Regions from separate parts of the Vibrio gangliei genome, predicted to be linked through region 1. Evidence: predicted binding sites of a transcription regulator. Region 1 holds the regulator's gene; each other region holds the start of a gene.
The links. The regulator CRP, encoded in region 1, controls carbon source genes, mostly activating them, when cyclic AMP is high. The targets are predictions, from matches to a motif close to TGTGANNNNNNTCACA.

Region 1 (5,030 bases):
CGCAGCGAAGCGCCCGAATAACGGCTCTTTCGAAATAATAAAGTTAAATACAAATACGACAGTCAGGATAATTATGAAAGCATATCAACGTGAATTTATTGAGTTCGCTCTTGAGAAACAAGTTCTTAAATTTGGCGAGTTTACTTTAAAGTCTGGCCGTAAGAGCCCGTATTTCTTTAATGCTGGTTTGTTCAATACTGGTCGTGATTTAGCGCGTTTAGGTCGTTTTTATGCTGCTGCTTTAGCCGATTCGGGTATTGAATTTGATGTGCTATTTGGCCCAGCTTACAAAGGTATTCCAATTGCGACTACCACCGCTGTCGCTCTAGCTGATCATCACGATATTGACACGCCATATTGCTTTAACCGTAAAGAAGCCAAAGATCATGGTGAAGGTGGCAACTTAGTGGGTAATCCATTAGAAGGCCGCATCATGCTGGTGGACGATGTGATCACCGCAGGTACTGCAATTCGTGAATCGATGGAAATCATTAAAGCGAATGGCGCTGATTTAGCGGGTGTATTGGTGGCAATCGATCGTCAGGAAAAAGGCAAAGGTGAGTTATCGGCTATCCAAGAAGTCGAACGTGACTTTGGCTGTTCGGTGATTTCAATCATCAGTCTAGGTGACTTGGTTACTTACCTTGAAGAGAAAGGTGATAATGCTGAGCAATTAGAATCTGTTAAAGCATATCGCGCTCAATACGGCATCTAATCTTAGCCAGAAAAACCGGTTAAACAGTGAACCCTGTGGCTACTTTGGTCTCAGGGTTTATTTTTATTTACATACTGTAATTATTTCGATACATATTAATAAAAGCGTAAATGGCGGCATTTTTGTAGAATATTTGCGCAAAACTGGGATTCTTCACCTCGATTTCATTCTGTAAAGTCGGTAATGTGTCAGATTAATATTCCACCTAATGATAAAAAGACAGACACATGAGTAATTCAAAGGTTTTTGGTAGTACTTTGATCATTGCTGGCACCACGATTGGCGCAGGCATGTTAGCTCTACCTATCGCATCTGCTGGCTTAGGCTTTAGCACTTCTCTCATCATCATGATTGGTATGTGGGCCTTGATGGCGTATACCGCATTATTAATGCTGGAACTGCATCAGCATGCGGATCACGATGCCACGCTACATACACTTGCCAAGCAATTTTTGGGCGAGAAAGGGAAATGGATTGCGACTTTTGCGATGCTGTTTTTGTTTTATGCGCTATGTGCCGCCTACATTGCCGGTGGTGGTGGCCAATTTAATGCCAAATTGCACAATTGGTTTGCACTGGATGTGTCCAATGGTATGGGCACGTTGATTTTTACCGTTATTATCGCGGCGATTGTGACTTTCGGTACCTCTTCAGTAGACCGAGTAAACCGCGTGCTGTTCACCTGTAAACTGGTTGCCATGGCGGTGATACTGTTTTTCTTAACGCCGAATATTGAGCCGGTACATTTAGTGAATATGCCACTAGAAAAAGGTTTGATCATTGCTGCGTTACCAGTGATTTTCACATCATTTGGTTTTCATGGCAGCATTCCTGCCGTTGTGCGCTATTTAGAATTGGACATGAAATCGCTGAAAAAAGTGATGGTGTTTGGCTCGTTGCTGCCGTTGGTCGTCTACATTCTGTGGCAGTTGGCCACGCTCGGGGTGGTGGATCAAGCCACACTTTCACAAGCGGGGGATGTGACGGCGTTAGTGGGGACGCTTTCTCAAGTAATTCATAATCCAATGATTGCTCAAGTTGTGTCTATATTTGCCGATCTTGCATTAATTACGTCTTTCTTAGGTGTGAGTTTAGGTTTATTTGAATTCCTTGGCGATAGCTTGAATAAGAATCAGAGCAAAAGCGGTCGTGTTGTGATTGCATTGGTGACCTTTGTTCCACCACTGTGTTTTGCATTGTTTTATCCACAAGGTTTCATTATGGCGCTGGGCTATGCAGCGATTGCTCTGGCTATCCTAGCGATTTTATTGCCAGTAGTAATGGTAATGAAATCACGTCAGCAGCACCAAGAGACACAAGCCTTTACTGTCGGTGGTGGCTCATTGGGCCTAGGATTAACTTTATCGATGGGTATTGTGATCATTGGGGTACAAGTGCTGATTAGTGCGGGAGTGTTGCCGGCGATAGGGTAGTTTCGATACTCGTGTCTAGGTCGCTGCGCTTCTCGAAGCTAGGAAAAAAACTAGAAGTGCAGTGGTTCTGGGACGCATACTCGGGAGCCGGACAGAATAATTGACATTAGTTTGTATCGGTGCAAAATTTTCTCGGCTCTCGGCTCTCGGCTCTCGGCTCTCGGCTCTCGGCTCTCGGCTCTCGGCTCTCGGCTCTCGGCTCTCGGCTCTCGGCTCTTATCCTTTTCGAGTTACAAGCAGCGTAGCGCCCGAATAACGAAACTCGAATACCAAAAAAGCCACTGAACTCTCATTCAGTGGCTTTGTTAATTTTTGCACTATGTATAAAACGAAAGGCGCTTAACGCGTTCCGTATACCACGATAGTTTTACCGTGTGCAGAAATCAGGTTTTGCTCTTCTAGCATCTTCAAGATGCGACCTACTGTCTCACGAGAACAGCCAACGATTTGGCCGATTTCTTGACGAGTGATCTTGATTTGCATGCCGTCAGGGTGAGTCATGGCATCCGGTTGTTTTGCTAGGTTCAACAAAGTCTGTGCGATACGACCTGTTACGTCTAGGAAGGCTAAGTCGCCAACTTTTTGGCTAGTGATTTGCAGACGTTTTGCCATTTGGCCTGAAAGACGCATTAGGATATCTGGGTTCACTTGGATAAGTTGGCGGAACTTCTTAAATGAAATTTCAGCGACTTCACAAGGCGATTTTGCACGGACCCAAGCAGTACGTTCTTGGTCTTCTTCGAATAGGCCTAATTCACCGATGAAGTCACCTTGGTTCAAGTAAGACAAGATCATTTCTTTGCCTTCTTCATCCTTGATTAATACCGCTACTGAACCCTTAACGATGTAGTATAAGGTTTCTGCTTTTTCGCCAGCATGGATCAAAGTACTTTTTGAAGGGTACTTGTGGATGTGGCAGTGTGATAGAAACCACTCTAGTGTTGGGTCTGTTTGAGGTTTACCTAGAACCATAATTTGTTACTTCCTCTACAAGGCTTGCTCAGTTTGGAGTCACTCATCCTGAGACCGTCTAAACTGGTCAAATAGAATAGGTGTTGATTAGTTTTTGCTGTAAGTTGTTTTTACAGTCGGCCCTAAATACTACCCCTTTCTCGATGGAATTTCTTGATTTTGATCGCCCAAGACAGGGGTTTTTCAGGTTTAAAACGTGCCCGAACTCACATACTCGACAGTAAGTGTGCTCTTGCTAGCAATTTTAGTCGATTTTTCCGGTTTCGATCAGCTGATGTAGCAACGGCTGAATGATCAGCTCCATGGCAAAACTCATCTTACCGCCCGGCACCACAAGCGTGTTATGGCGGGACATAAATGACCCTTCAATCATGGCGAGCAGATAAGGAAAATCGACATTTTTAATGCCTCGCAATCGGATCACCACAAAACTTTCATCGAGACTTGGAATGCCTTTGGCATTGAGTGGGTTAGATGTGTCCACTGTTGGTACGCGTTGAAAGTTAATGTGAGTTCGAGAAAATTGCGGGGTAATGTAATTTAAGTAGTCATCCATTGAGCGGACGATAGAATCCATCACGGCTTCACGCGAATGGCCACGGTCACGGGTATCGCGTACGAACTTTTGAATCCACTCCAGGTTGACGATCGGCACCATGCCTATCAAGAAGTCGACGTGTTTAGACACATTGACCTCGCCATCGACAACACCGCCATGCAATCCTTCATAAAACAGCACATCGGTATTTTCAGGCAGATCTTGCCACGGGGTGAAAGTGCCTGGCATTTGGTTGTATGGTACCGCCTCATCAAAGCTGTGTAGATAACGACGCACTTTGCCGGTGCCATCTTTGCCATATTGCTTGAAGAAGTTTGATAGTGCGGGGAAGTCATTGGCTTCCGGGCCAAAATAGCTGATGTGTTTGCCTTGCTCTTTGGCTTTACGAATGGCGACATCCATTTCCGGACGTGTGTAACGATGGAAGCTATCACCTTCAACCCAAGAGGCTTTGATGCCCATCATATTGAACATTTTACGGAAAGTTTCAGAGGTAGTGGTGGTTCCTGCACCGGATGAACCAGTTACCGCAATAATAGGATGTTTGGCCGACATGATAATCCTTTCTTTCGACTAAATATTGCCAAACAGTGTAGAGGAATGGCGGATAAGAATAAATAGCTGCTACTTTGCTTGGCTTCTCGTTATGACAAAATCAGGTTAGTTAACGGATTTCATTGATGGCGCGAATATCGACGCTTTCGTGCAGCTCGGAATACACAATCGCAATGCTGCCGGCTTTTAGTTGAGCTTTCACTTGTTTTATCTTGGTATCAAGCGACGTTTCTTGCATGCCGTAGTCGGTGCCTTCGCGCAAAATAAATTCTTTAATTAAATTTTCAAGCGTGTCGGGGGTGATGTCTTGCCAAGGAATAATCATTGTACTGCCTTAAATCAATGAGAGATGTTGGAAATGGAAATGCTCATGAAGATGAGTTTTCGTGTTATTGAGCGCTCATCATTTTTCGCTTTTCTTGGTGTTGAAGAAAATGTCACATAAGTGAGTCGCGCCGAGCTCTTGGCAATAAACATGCGTCATCGGCGTTGTGACTTTGTCGGATAACGTCATTTGATTAATGCAATGCACCAAGTCGGATTGTTGCTGACGCTCTAATTGCAGTTCAAATTGTAGTGACTCGCGGTAAAGGGTATCGGGCAAGTGTGGTTTGGCTTTACGGCGATAATAGCGAAATTGTTCAAGTAATCCTTCAGTGCGCTCTATGGCGGAATCCAATTGTTCCCACTGCTGTTCTGATAATGACAGTTGATGTTCATCTAACCATTTTAGTAATAAGACTAAGTTGACCTTACCGTTATATTGGTTTTGCAGGTGCAAACAGGCTTCTTTAAT
Region 2 (5,030 bases), 320 kb from region 1:
TCGATAGAAACGATAGGGAATTTTTCAACTAGGCCCGCTAGGTAGTGGTTGAACTCTTCAGAAGTGAACGTTTTACCCTCACCTTTCATGTTGTAGATGCCAGCTTCTTTGTCGAAGAACTCAGATGCTGCACAGTCCATTGCTAGAGTAACGTCTTTACCTAGCTCGTAACCTGCTGCTGCAACTGCTTCTGCGATTACTTCTAGCGCTTCAGCGTTAGATTTAAGGTTAGGAGCGAAACCACCTTCGTCACCAACAGCTGTGTTGTAGCCTTTAGACTTAAGAACTTTAGCTAGGTTGTGGAATACTTCCGCGCCCATGCGTACCGCTTCTTTAAGCGTTGCAGCACCAACTGGTTGAATCATGAATTCTTGGATATCAACGTTGTTGTCAGCGTGCTCACCACCGTTGATGATGTTCATCATTGGTAGAGGCATAGAGAATACGCCTGCAGTGCCGTTTAGTTCAGCGATGTGCTCGAATAAAGGCATGCCTTTAGCCGCTGCAGCTGCTTTTGCGTTAGCTAGAGAAACCGCTAGGATTGCGTTAGCACCGAAGTTAGATTTGTTTTCAGTACCGTCTAAATCGATCATGATTTGGTCGATTGTAGCTTGGTCTTTCGCGTCTTTACCAACTAGAGCAGTAGCGATTTGGCCGTTAACTGCTTCGATTGCTTTAAGAACACCTTTACCTAGGAAACGTGATTTGTCTCCGTCACGTAATTCAAGTGCTTCACGAGAACCAGTTGATGCGCCAGAAGGAGCAGCAGCCATACCTACGAAGCCACCTTCTAGGTGTACTTCAGCTTCTACAGTTGGGTTACCACGTGAGTCGATGATTTCGCGACCTAGAACTTTAACGATCTTAGACATTAATGTTTCCTCTCGTTCAATTTAAATATAAATGTCAAATTTAAGGATGGCTGCACAACATAAAGCAACCATCCATATCCCTTTTACATCTTACTTTCAAAGTTTACCGATTAAGGTAATTATTCAAATTCACCGCGTTGGTTTTGACCCGCCGCTTTAATGAACCCTGCGAACAGTGGGTGACCGTCGCGAGGTGTTGATGTGAATTCTGGGTGGAACTGCGCCGCCACAAACCAAGGATGATTCGGGTTTTCAATCACTTCCACTAATTTTTTATCTGCCGATAGGCCAGACACTTTCAAACCGGCTTTTTCGATTTGAGGACGCAAATTGTTGTTCACTTCGTAACGGTGACGGTGACGCTCGTGAATTTGAGTGTTGCCGTACAGTTCATGCGCTTTCGTGCCTTTTTCTAGGTGACAAAGCTGAGAACCTAGACGCATTGTGCCGCCTAAATCAGACGCTTCAGTACGTTCTTCAACGTTACCTTCTTTATCTACCCACTCAGTGATAAGACCAACCACTGGGTACTTAGTTTCTTTATTAAACTCAGTTGAATGAGCACCTTCCATACCAGCAACGTTACGTGCGTATTCGATCAGTGCCACTTGCATACCAAGACAAATGCCTAAGTATGGTACTTTTTTCTCACGAGCGTATTGAGCCGCTAGAATCTTACCTTCAATACCACGGTCACCGAAGCCACCAGGTACAAGAATAGCATCAATTCCTTCTAATAAATCGGTGCCTTTAGATTCAAGATCTTGCGAATCAATGTACTTGATATTCACGCTTAAACGGTTTTTCAAACCCGCGTGTTTTAACGCTTCGTTTACGGATTTGTAAGCATCTGGTAATTCAGTGTACTTACCTACCATACCGATAGTCACTTCACCGGTTGGGTTCGCTTCTTCATAAATCACTTGTTCCCATTCAGATAAATCCGCTTCAGGCGCAGAAATACCAAAACGAGTACACACTAAATCATCCAAACCTTGAGCACGGATAAGTTGCGGGATCTTATAGATTGAATCCACATCTTTCATTGAGATAACGGCTTTTTCAGCAACGTTACAGAACAGTGCAATCTTCTTACGCTCGTTCGCAGGGATCATGCGATCGCTACGGCACACAAGAATGTCAGGTTGAATACCGATAGACAACAGCTCTTTTACTGAGTGTTGAGTCGGTTTAGTTTTCACTTCACCCGCTGCCGCCAAGTAAGGCACAAGCGTTAGGTGCATGAACATCGCATTTTCACGGCCAACTTCAACGGCAAGCTGACGAATCGCTTCCATGAATGGTAGAGATTCGATATCACCCACTGTACCGCCGATTTCAACGATCGCGATATCGTGACCTTCAGCACCAGCGATGATGCGGTCTTTGATTGAGTTAGTTATATGAGGAATAACCTGAATAGTTGCACCTAGGTAGTCACCACGACGCTCTTTACGTAGAACATCTTCGTAGACACGACCGGCAGTAAAGTTATTACGCTTGCTCATCTTGGTACGAATGAAACGTTCGTAGTGACCAAGGTCAAGATCGGTTTCTGCACCGTCTTCAGTTACAAACACTTCACCGTGTTGGATCGGGCTCATTGTGCCTGGATCCACGTTGATATATGGATCAAGTTTCATCATGGTCACTTTAAGACCACGAGCTTCTAAAATCGCTGCAAGTGATGCTGCTGCAATACCTTTACCTAGAGAGGATACGACCCCACCAGTAACAAAAATGTAATTTGTCGTCATGCTTAACCTGAAATTGGTTGAATGAGGGAAATGGATTTCTTCTGGACGGGACGAAACTATACCAGAACCCATTTATCGCCACAACGTGAAATCTATCACACTCGATTATTTTATTTCTTGCTTCAAATCAATTTAGCTATACCAGTACCATTTCACTGCTTTACAAACAAAACAATCACTATATAAAACAAGTATTTCTGTTACGCTAAATTGTTCTTTTCCTGCTGTTTTATTGCTTCCCAATGGGCATCTAATTGTTCCAGAGAGCAATCGGTCAGCGATTTACCTTGTTGCTGAACGCGAGATTCTACCCCTCGAAAACGCTTTTCAAACTTTTGATTCGCTTTCGCCAAGGCACTTTCTGGGTTATGCCCTAGATGACGCACTAAGTTGACAGTGGCAAACAACAAATCGCCGAGTTCTTCTTCGATGCGTTGCGCGTTTTGTTCGACTTGTAACGCTTCTTCCATGACTTCATCGATTTCTTCATGCACTTTTTCAACGACAGGCCCTAACGAATCCCAATCGAAGCCATATTTGGCACACTTTTTCTGGATTTTATTAGCACGAGCTAAAGCAGGTAACGAAACTGGTATAGAGTCTAGAATACTTTCTTCTTGTTTGCCTAATTGGGCTTTTTCTTGTTGCTTGGTCATTTCCCAACGTTGAGTCAGCTCGGCTTCATCTTGAACTTTTTCATCAGAAAAAACATGAGGATGGCGGCGAACTAATTTTTCATTGAGCGTGTCAACGACATCATCAAAATCAAACAAGTTTTGTTCTTTAGCCATCTGACTATAAAAGATTACCTGGAATAACACATCGCCCAGCTCTTCTTTTAAATTCGCCCAATCTTGCTTGTGAATGGCATCGACCACTTCGTAGGTTTCTTCAATGGTATGGGGCACAATGGTTTCAAAGGTTTGCTTGGTATCCCATGGGCAGCCAGTATCAGGATCGCGCAGCTGTTGCATAATGGCTTTCAATTGTTCTATCGATTGAGTCATATCGTTCTCGCTTTCATCGGTTCTGAACTCATTTGAGAGGAAGATTGAGGATAAAAAAAGACACTGCGCAAAAATGGGCAGTGTCTGTTTTCAATATTGATGCTTACTTCAAACGCTTCACTCGCAGCACGTCTTTTAGCTGCTCAACGCGCGCAATAATACGTGATAGAACCTCAACGTTGGTCACTTCCAAGTTAAAGTCCATGATCACAATTTGACGCTTGTAATCGGTACGGCTGTTCATGCCACTGACTTTGATTTTTTCATTGGCAAACAACGCGGTGACATCTTTGAGCAAACCGCTACGCTCTAACGCTTCCACGCGGATAGTCAGAATGTAATGCCCAGTAAAACCACTGCCCCACACGGTATCAATAATACGTTCTGGTGCGTGATGCTTGAGCTCTTCTAACTGCTCACAATCGACACGGTGAACAGAGATGCCTCGACCTTGAGTAATGTATCCACAAATATCATCGCCCGGAATCGGTTGGCAACAACGCGCAAGGTGCGTCATTAAGTTATCGACCCCTTGTACCACCACCGCATCTTTACGTGGGCGGCTTTCATGCGCTTGTTGCGATTCCTGTAGCTTAGCCAGTGCTTGTTTGTCTTCTTCTTCCGCGGTAGGCTTATTCACTAACGCATTAATGTGATTAATCACTTGGTTAATACGTAAGTCACCACTACCAATACCAGCAAACAGCTCATCAGAAGAATTGACGTTAAAGCGCTTAAGCGAGTATTGCTGCGCGTCTTTCAACGTCGCGCCAATTTTTTGCAATTCTCGCTCTAAGATATCTTTACCCGCTTCGATATTTTTCTCGCGGCTTTGCTTTCTAAACCAAGCATTAATTTTGGCACGAGCACGGCCTGAATGGACAAAGCCTAAGTTAGGGTTGAGCCAATCACGAGAAGGATTTGGCTCTTTTGACGTGATGATTTCAACTTGGTCGCCCATCGCCAGTTTATGGGTAAATGGCACGATTCGGCCACCCACTTTCGCCCCGATACAACGATGCCCGACTTCCGAGTGAATGTGATAAGCAAAATCAAGCGGTGTGGCCCCCATTGGCAAATCAACCACATCACCACGCGGAGTAAAGGCATATACACGATCATCAAACACTTGGCTGCGTAGCTCATCCAGCATTTCGCCAGAATCGGCCATTTCTTCTTGCCAATCGATCAGCTTACGTAGCCAGGTAATTTTCTCATCATAGCCACTGCGGCCTGCCGAACTGCCTTCTTTGTATTTCCAGTGTGCGGCAACCCCAAGCTCAGAATCTTCATGCATTTGCTTGGTACGAATCTGGATTTCAATGGTTTTGCCTTCTGGGCCTAACACCACGGTATGAATCGATTGGTAACCGTTAGGTTTTGGGTTAGCAACA
Region 3 (5,030 bases), 390 kb from region 1:
GGCGTGTCTTGCTCACGCAGTGTCTTCTTCGCAATAGGAATAAAGCGCGGGTAAATACAAATGGCAGCGGTATTGCCAACAGGTGATTTTGCATCTTTACATAGGGCAATGACTTTCTCATCTGTGTCGTCGTCATTCAACGTCGTCAGATCCATTAATTTTAGTGCACGTAAAGCTGCTGCTTGTAAATCGCTCATTTCTCTCTCCGATTTCAAAAATTCGTCTTTTAAAAATTAGTTTTCAAAAGATTATTATGACAACTGGGTTATCGCATCTAGGTTTACTTACCCTAGTTAAAGTGTAGTGCTATTCATTACGCTATTTGTAGAAATAACGTGAATACCCAAGTTGTCTGAAATGAACGGACTTGGTTCCTTGAAGACTTAACTCGGTGTTACCAAACGAGTTAATTGCAATCCTTGTCACCGCACAACCAATCTACCCGTAAGCCGGTTATTGGCTGCAAACACATCATGTGTCTTATCGCCCTAGCGCGTCATGTGCTAGCTTGAATTTACGGGTAATTATACTGATTTATTCCGTGAGATCAGTCACTATCCTATACGCAAACGGTTTGTATCTCATAAAAAAGTGAGAGCTTGCATAAATCAAGGACTTGCCTCCGCAATAGCCTTTTTAACTGTAAGTCTATATTCAAGTCATTACGGCTAAAGACGCAAAAAGCCGCAGCAAACTATGCTACGGCTTTAATGGTTATATACTGGCGTCTATATATTCAGACTCGATTACATTGCTTGTAGTGTAATGAAGAAACCAGCGATAGTTGCAGCCATTAGGTTAGATAATGTACCTGCAAGAATGGCTTTCATACCCATTTGTGCAATGTCAGAACGACGTGCTGGTGCTAGACCACCAAGGCCGCCCAATAGAATTGCGATAGAAGAAAGGTTCGCAAAACCACATAGAGCAAATGAAATGATAGCTTTCGTTTTCTCAGAAAGAACCACTGTCGCACCATCAGCTAGGTATGGGGCAAAGTTAGAGTAAGCCACAAATTCATTCAAGATAGTCTTTTGACCAATGAAAGAACCCGCTAGAGTTGCTTCACTCCAAGGCACACCGATCAACCAAGCGATAGGAGCAAAGATGTAACCTAGGATTAGCTCAAGAGTTAGCTCAGGCATACCGAACCAACCACCAACACCACCTAAGATGCCGTTAAGTAGAGCAATCAAACCGATGAATGCAAGAAGCATTGCACCAACGTTAAGCGCAAGTTGAAGACCTGAAGAAGCACCTACTGCCGCTGCATCGATAACGTTTGCAGGTTTGTCTGCATCATCATCAACCGCATCAGCAAGTTGCTCGATTGGCTCATCCGTTTCTGGCTTGATGATTTTTGCGAACAATAAGCCGCCTGGTGCCGCCATGAAAGAAGCCGCGATTAGGTAAGACAGAGGTACACCCATCGCTGCGTAACCCGCCATTACACCACCAGCAACAGAGGCTAAACCACCACACATTACTGCGAACAACTCAGATTGAGTCATTTTTGGTACGAATGGACGAACCACTAGAGGCGCTTCAGTTTGACCAACGAAGATGTTCGCTGTTGCAGACATAGATTCCGCACGAGAAGTACCCAGCGCTTTCTGTAAACCACCGCCTAAAACTTTGATAACAATCTGCATCACACCGATGTTGTAAAGAACAGAGATCAATGCAGAGAAAAAGATAATGGTAGGCAATACTTTAAACGCGAAGATGAAACCAACGCCTTCAACTGAGAAGTTTACTAGGTTACCAAATAGGAACCCAATACCCTCATTACCGAAATCATACACATGCTGAACGCCGTTAGTCATAGCGGCTAACATGTCACGTCCCCAAGGTACATAAAGTACAAACGCACCTAGGAAGAATTGGATAGCAAAAGCGCCACCAACCGTTCTGAAATTAATTGCTTTGCGGTTGTCGGAAAATAGTACTGCTATTGCAAGCAGAAAAATCATACCAACAATGCTCATAACCAGGCTCATGGTATATGGCTTCCTTATTTAAATTGGTTAAAAAAAAGTTCAGGGCTCTAAAAAAGCGCTGGCGATTATACTCTGACAATTGGTAACAAAGTAATACTAACCTCACACTTATTCATGAAAAATAGATGAAAAACATAAGTTCATGTGATCTATATCACCAAACGTTTGCTTTTTTCATATTGACTCACAAGCAAACGTTTGCATGTTGTTCATAAAATTTATCAATCCCAACCGAATAAAATGCAACTGTTATGCCAAATCTGCTGTTCAATTTTCATTTCATTCTCACTTCTAAGCTCACAAAGCGCTGAAAAAATCGACGCTAAATGTGCAGGATGATTCGCTTGTCCTTGAAAACCAGACACCGGCATATCAGGTGCATCGGTTTCAAGCACCAAAGATTCAAGTGGCAATTTGGCTATCGCTTGTCGTGTTTTGTTTGCTCTTGGGTAGGTAATCACGCCGCCCACTCCAATATAGAAGCCCAATTTGACATATTCCAACGCCTGCTGGTAACTCCCTGAAAAAGCGTGAATCACACCACCTTTTTCTAGTTTAACTTGCTTTAATCGAGCCACAGTTTTGTCGTGCGCTTTACGCGAATGAATAATCAAAGGTAGGTGATGTTGAGCGGCAAGCTCGACTTGAGACTCAAATAATGTGTATTGCTTGGTGATATTCCCTGGCGTCAACAGCGCCTCATGGAGCATGAAATCTAAGCCGCACTCTCCTACTGCCACACAATGTTTATCTCGCTGCAATAAGGTGTGATTCAGAACATCATAAATGTCATTAGGGTGTTGATTGAGAAAGTAAGGATGAAAACCTAGAGAATAATATAAAGAAGGATATTGTTTAGAAAGCTGCTGCAGCGATGACCAGTTCTTGGTTCCTATTGCTGGAATGACAATTCTTTTCACTCCGGCTTGCTGCGCTTTCATCAATTGGGTTTCAACATCTGAAAATTCAGGAAAATCAAAATGGCAGTGGGTATCAATAAATGAATGCGGATTGGCCATGACTAAGCATCAATGGATGTAGTGTTAGCGGGCTCTGATGTCTGATGAGCAGGATCGGGGCGGTAGGCACAACAACTGCGCTTATACTCTGGTTTCAAACCTAACTCTTCACACCAAGCATCATAACGCGCCAGCCAATATTTCAACTTTGCTAAAAGCATCTTCCCTGTCCTTATTTAACTCGAAACTCGAAACTCGAAACTCGAAACTCGAAACTCGAAACTCGAAACTCGAAACTGATTAAAGCAAAAGGGCTGACATTACGCCAACCCTTTAACAAGATTATCTATTTACGCTCACAGATTAGTGTTCGCGTGTTGCTCGGAAATCAACCTCAGGGAAACGCTCTTTAGCAAGGTTCAAGTTCACCATAGTTGGGGCAATGTAAGATAGGTTGTCACCGCCATCCAATGCAAGATTCGCTTGGTTCTTACGCTTAAACTCTTCAAATTTCTTAACGTCATCACACTCTACCCAACGGGCAGTCGCAACGTTCACGCTTTCGTAAATCGCTTCCACGTTGTATTCCGATTTCAAACGCGCCACAACTACATCAAACTGAAGCACACCAACCGCACCAACGATCAAATCGTTGTTTTGTAATGGGCGGAAAACCTGCACCGCACCTTCTTCAGAAAGCTGCACCAAGCCTTTAAGCAATTGTTTTTGCTTCAGAGGATCGCGCAGACGAATGCGACGGAACAATTCTGGCGCAAAGTTTGGAATACCCGCAAACTTCAACGCTTCACCTTGAGTAAAAGTATCACCGATCTGAATGGTGCCATGGTTATGTAAACCAATGATGTCACCCGCATAGGCATTTTCCGCACGAGCACGGTCGCCCGCCATGAAAGTTACCGCATCCGAAATGTTGACCATTTTGCCAGTACGCACATGGTTCATCTTCATGCCTTGCTTATAAGTACCAGACACAATGCGCATAAAGGCAATGCGGTCACGGTGTTTTGGATCCATATTGGCTTGAATCTTAAACACGAAACCAGAGAATTTATCTTCGGTTGCTTCAACGGTACGTTCGTTGGCTTCACGAGGCATTGGCGCAGGGGCCCACTCCGTTAAGCCGTCTAGCATGTGGTCAACACCAAAGTTACCCAATGCCGTACCAAAGAATACTGGCGTTAATTCACCTTTAAGAAATAACTCTTGATCAAATTCGTGCGAAGCACCGATCACAAGCTCTAACTCTGCACGCAATTGCTCAGCCAGTTCATCACCAATTTCTGCATTGAGTTCTGGGTTATCTAGCCCTTTCACAATGCGTACTTCTTGAATGGTGTGACCATGACCGGTTGAATACAAGATGGTTTCATCACGGTGAATGTGGTACACACCTTTAAACTCTTTACCGCAACCAATCGGCCAAGAGACTGGCGCACAGGCGATATTCAATTCGTTTTCGACTTCATCCAGCAGTTCCATCGGGTCACGTATATCGCGGTCACATTTGTTCATAAAGGTAACGATCGGCGTATCACGCAGACGGGTTACTTCCATCAATTTACGGGTACGGTCCTCGACGCCTTTTGCCGCATCGATCACCATTAGACATGAATCCACTGCCGTTAAGGTACGGTATGTATCTTCGGAGAAGTCTTCGTGTCCTGGGGTATCCAGTAAGTTTACCAAGCACTCATTGTATGGAAATTGCATCACAGAGGTGGTTACCGAGATACCACGTTCTTTTTCCATTTCCATCCAGTCCGATTTTGCGTGTTGGCTGGCACCACGGCCTTTTACCGAACCGGCGGTTTGAATCGCGTTTCCGAATAACAATACTTTTTCGGTAATGGTGGTTTTACCCGCATCCGGGTGAGAAATGATCGCAAACGTACGACGCTTGCCAACTTCGGTAAGGAATGACATGAAGGAAACCTTAATAAACTGTGTTCGATTGCTGCTCTCAAATGGCAACAAAAATAAGATGGACGAATTATACGCAAAATTCACGATAACTCTAGTTGAAAGCCCAAACTGATTGCAGTTTCAGGGC

Region 2: the regulator CRP is predicted to act here: its motif matches at 2,714-2,729, upstream of Vgang_RS09390 (CTP synthase).
Region 3: the regulator CRP is predicted to act here: its motif matches at 2,144-2,159, upstream of Vgang_RS09045 (NupC/NupG family nucleoside CNT transporter).

What each region holds. Positions count from the first base shown of each region.
Region 1 covers NZ_AP021869.1:2,356,045-2,361,074, reverse strand. The annotation lists gene pyrE (orotate phosphoribosyltransferase) at 74-715, shown strand; gene Vgang_RS10960 (aromatic amino acid transport family protein) at 943-2,148, shown strand; gene crp (cAMP-activated global transcriptional regulator CRP) at 2,488-3,120, opposite strand; gene Vgang_RS10950 (phosphoribulokinase) at 3,365-4,234, opposite strand; gene Vgang_RS10945 (YheU family protein) at 4,344-4,559, opposite strand; gene Vgang_RS10940 (TIGR02444 family protein) at 4,638-5,030, opposite strand, start outside.
Region 2 covers NZ_AP021869.1:2,037,300-2,042,329, forward strand. The annotation lists gene eno (phosphopyruvate hydratase) at 1-872, opposite strand, end outside; gene Vgang_RS09390 (CTP synthase) at 992-2,629, opposite strand; gene mazG (nucleoside triphosphate pyrophosphohydrolase) at 2,830-3,636, opposite strand; gene relA (GTP diphosphokinase) at 3,740-5,030, opposite strand, start outside.
Region 3 covers NZ_AP021869.1:1,966,124-1,971,153, forward strand. The annotation lists gene deoC (deoxyribose-phosphate aldolase) at 1-197, opposite strand, end outside; gene Vgang_RS09045 (NupC/NupG family nucleoside CNT transporter) at 747-2,000, opposite strand; gene Vgang_RS09050 (TatD family hydrolase) at 2,222-3,019, opposite strand; gene Vgang_RS09055 (hypothetical protein) at 3,022-3,180, opposite strand; gene prfC (peptide chain release factor 3) at 3,323-4,903, opposite strand.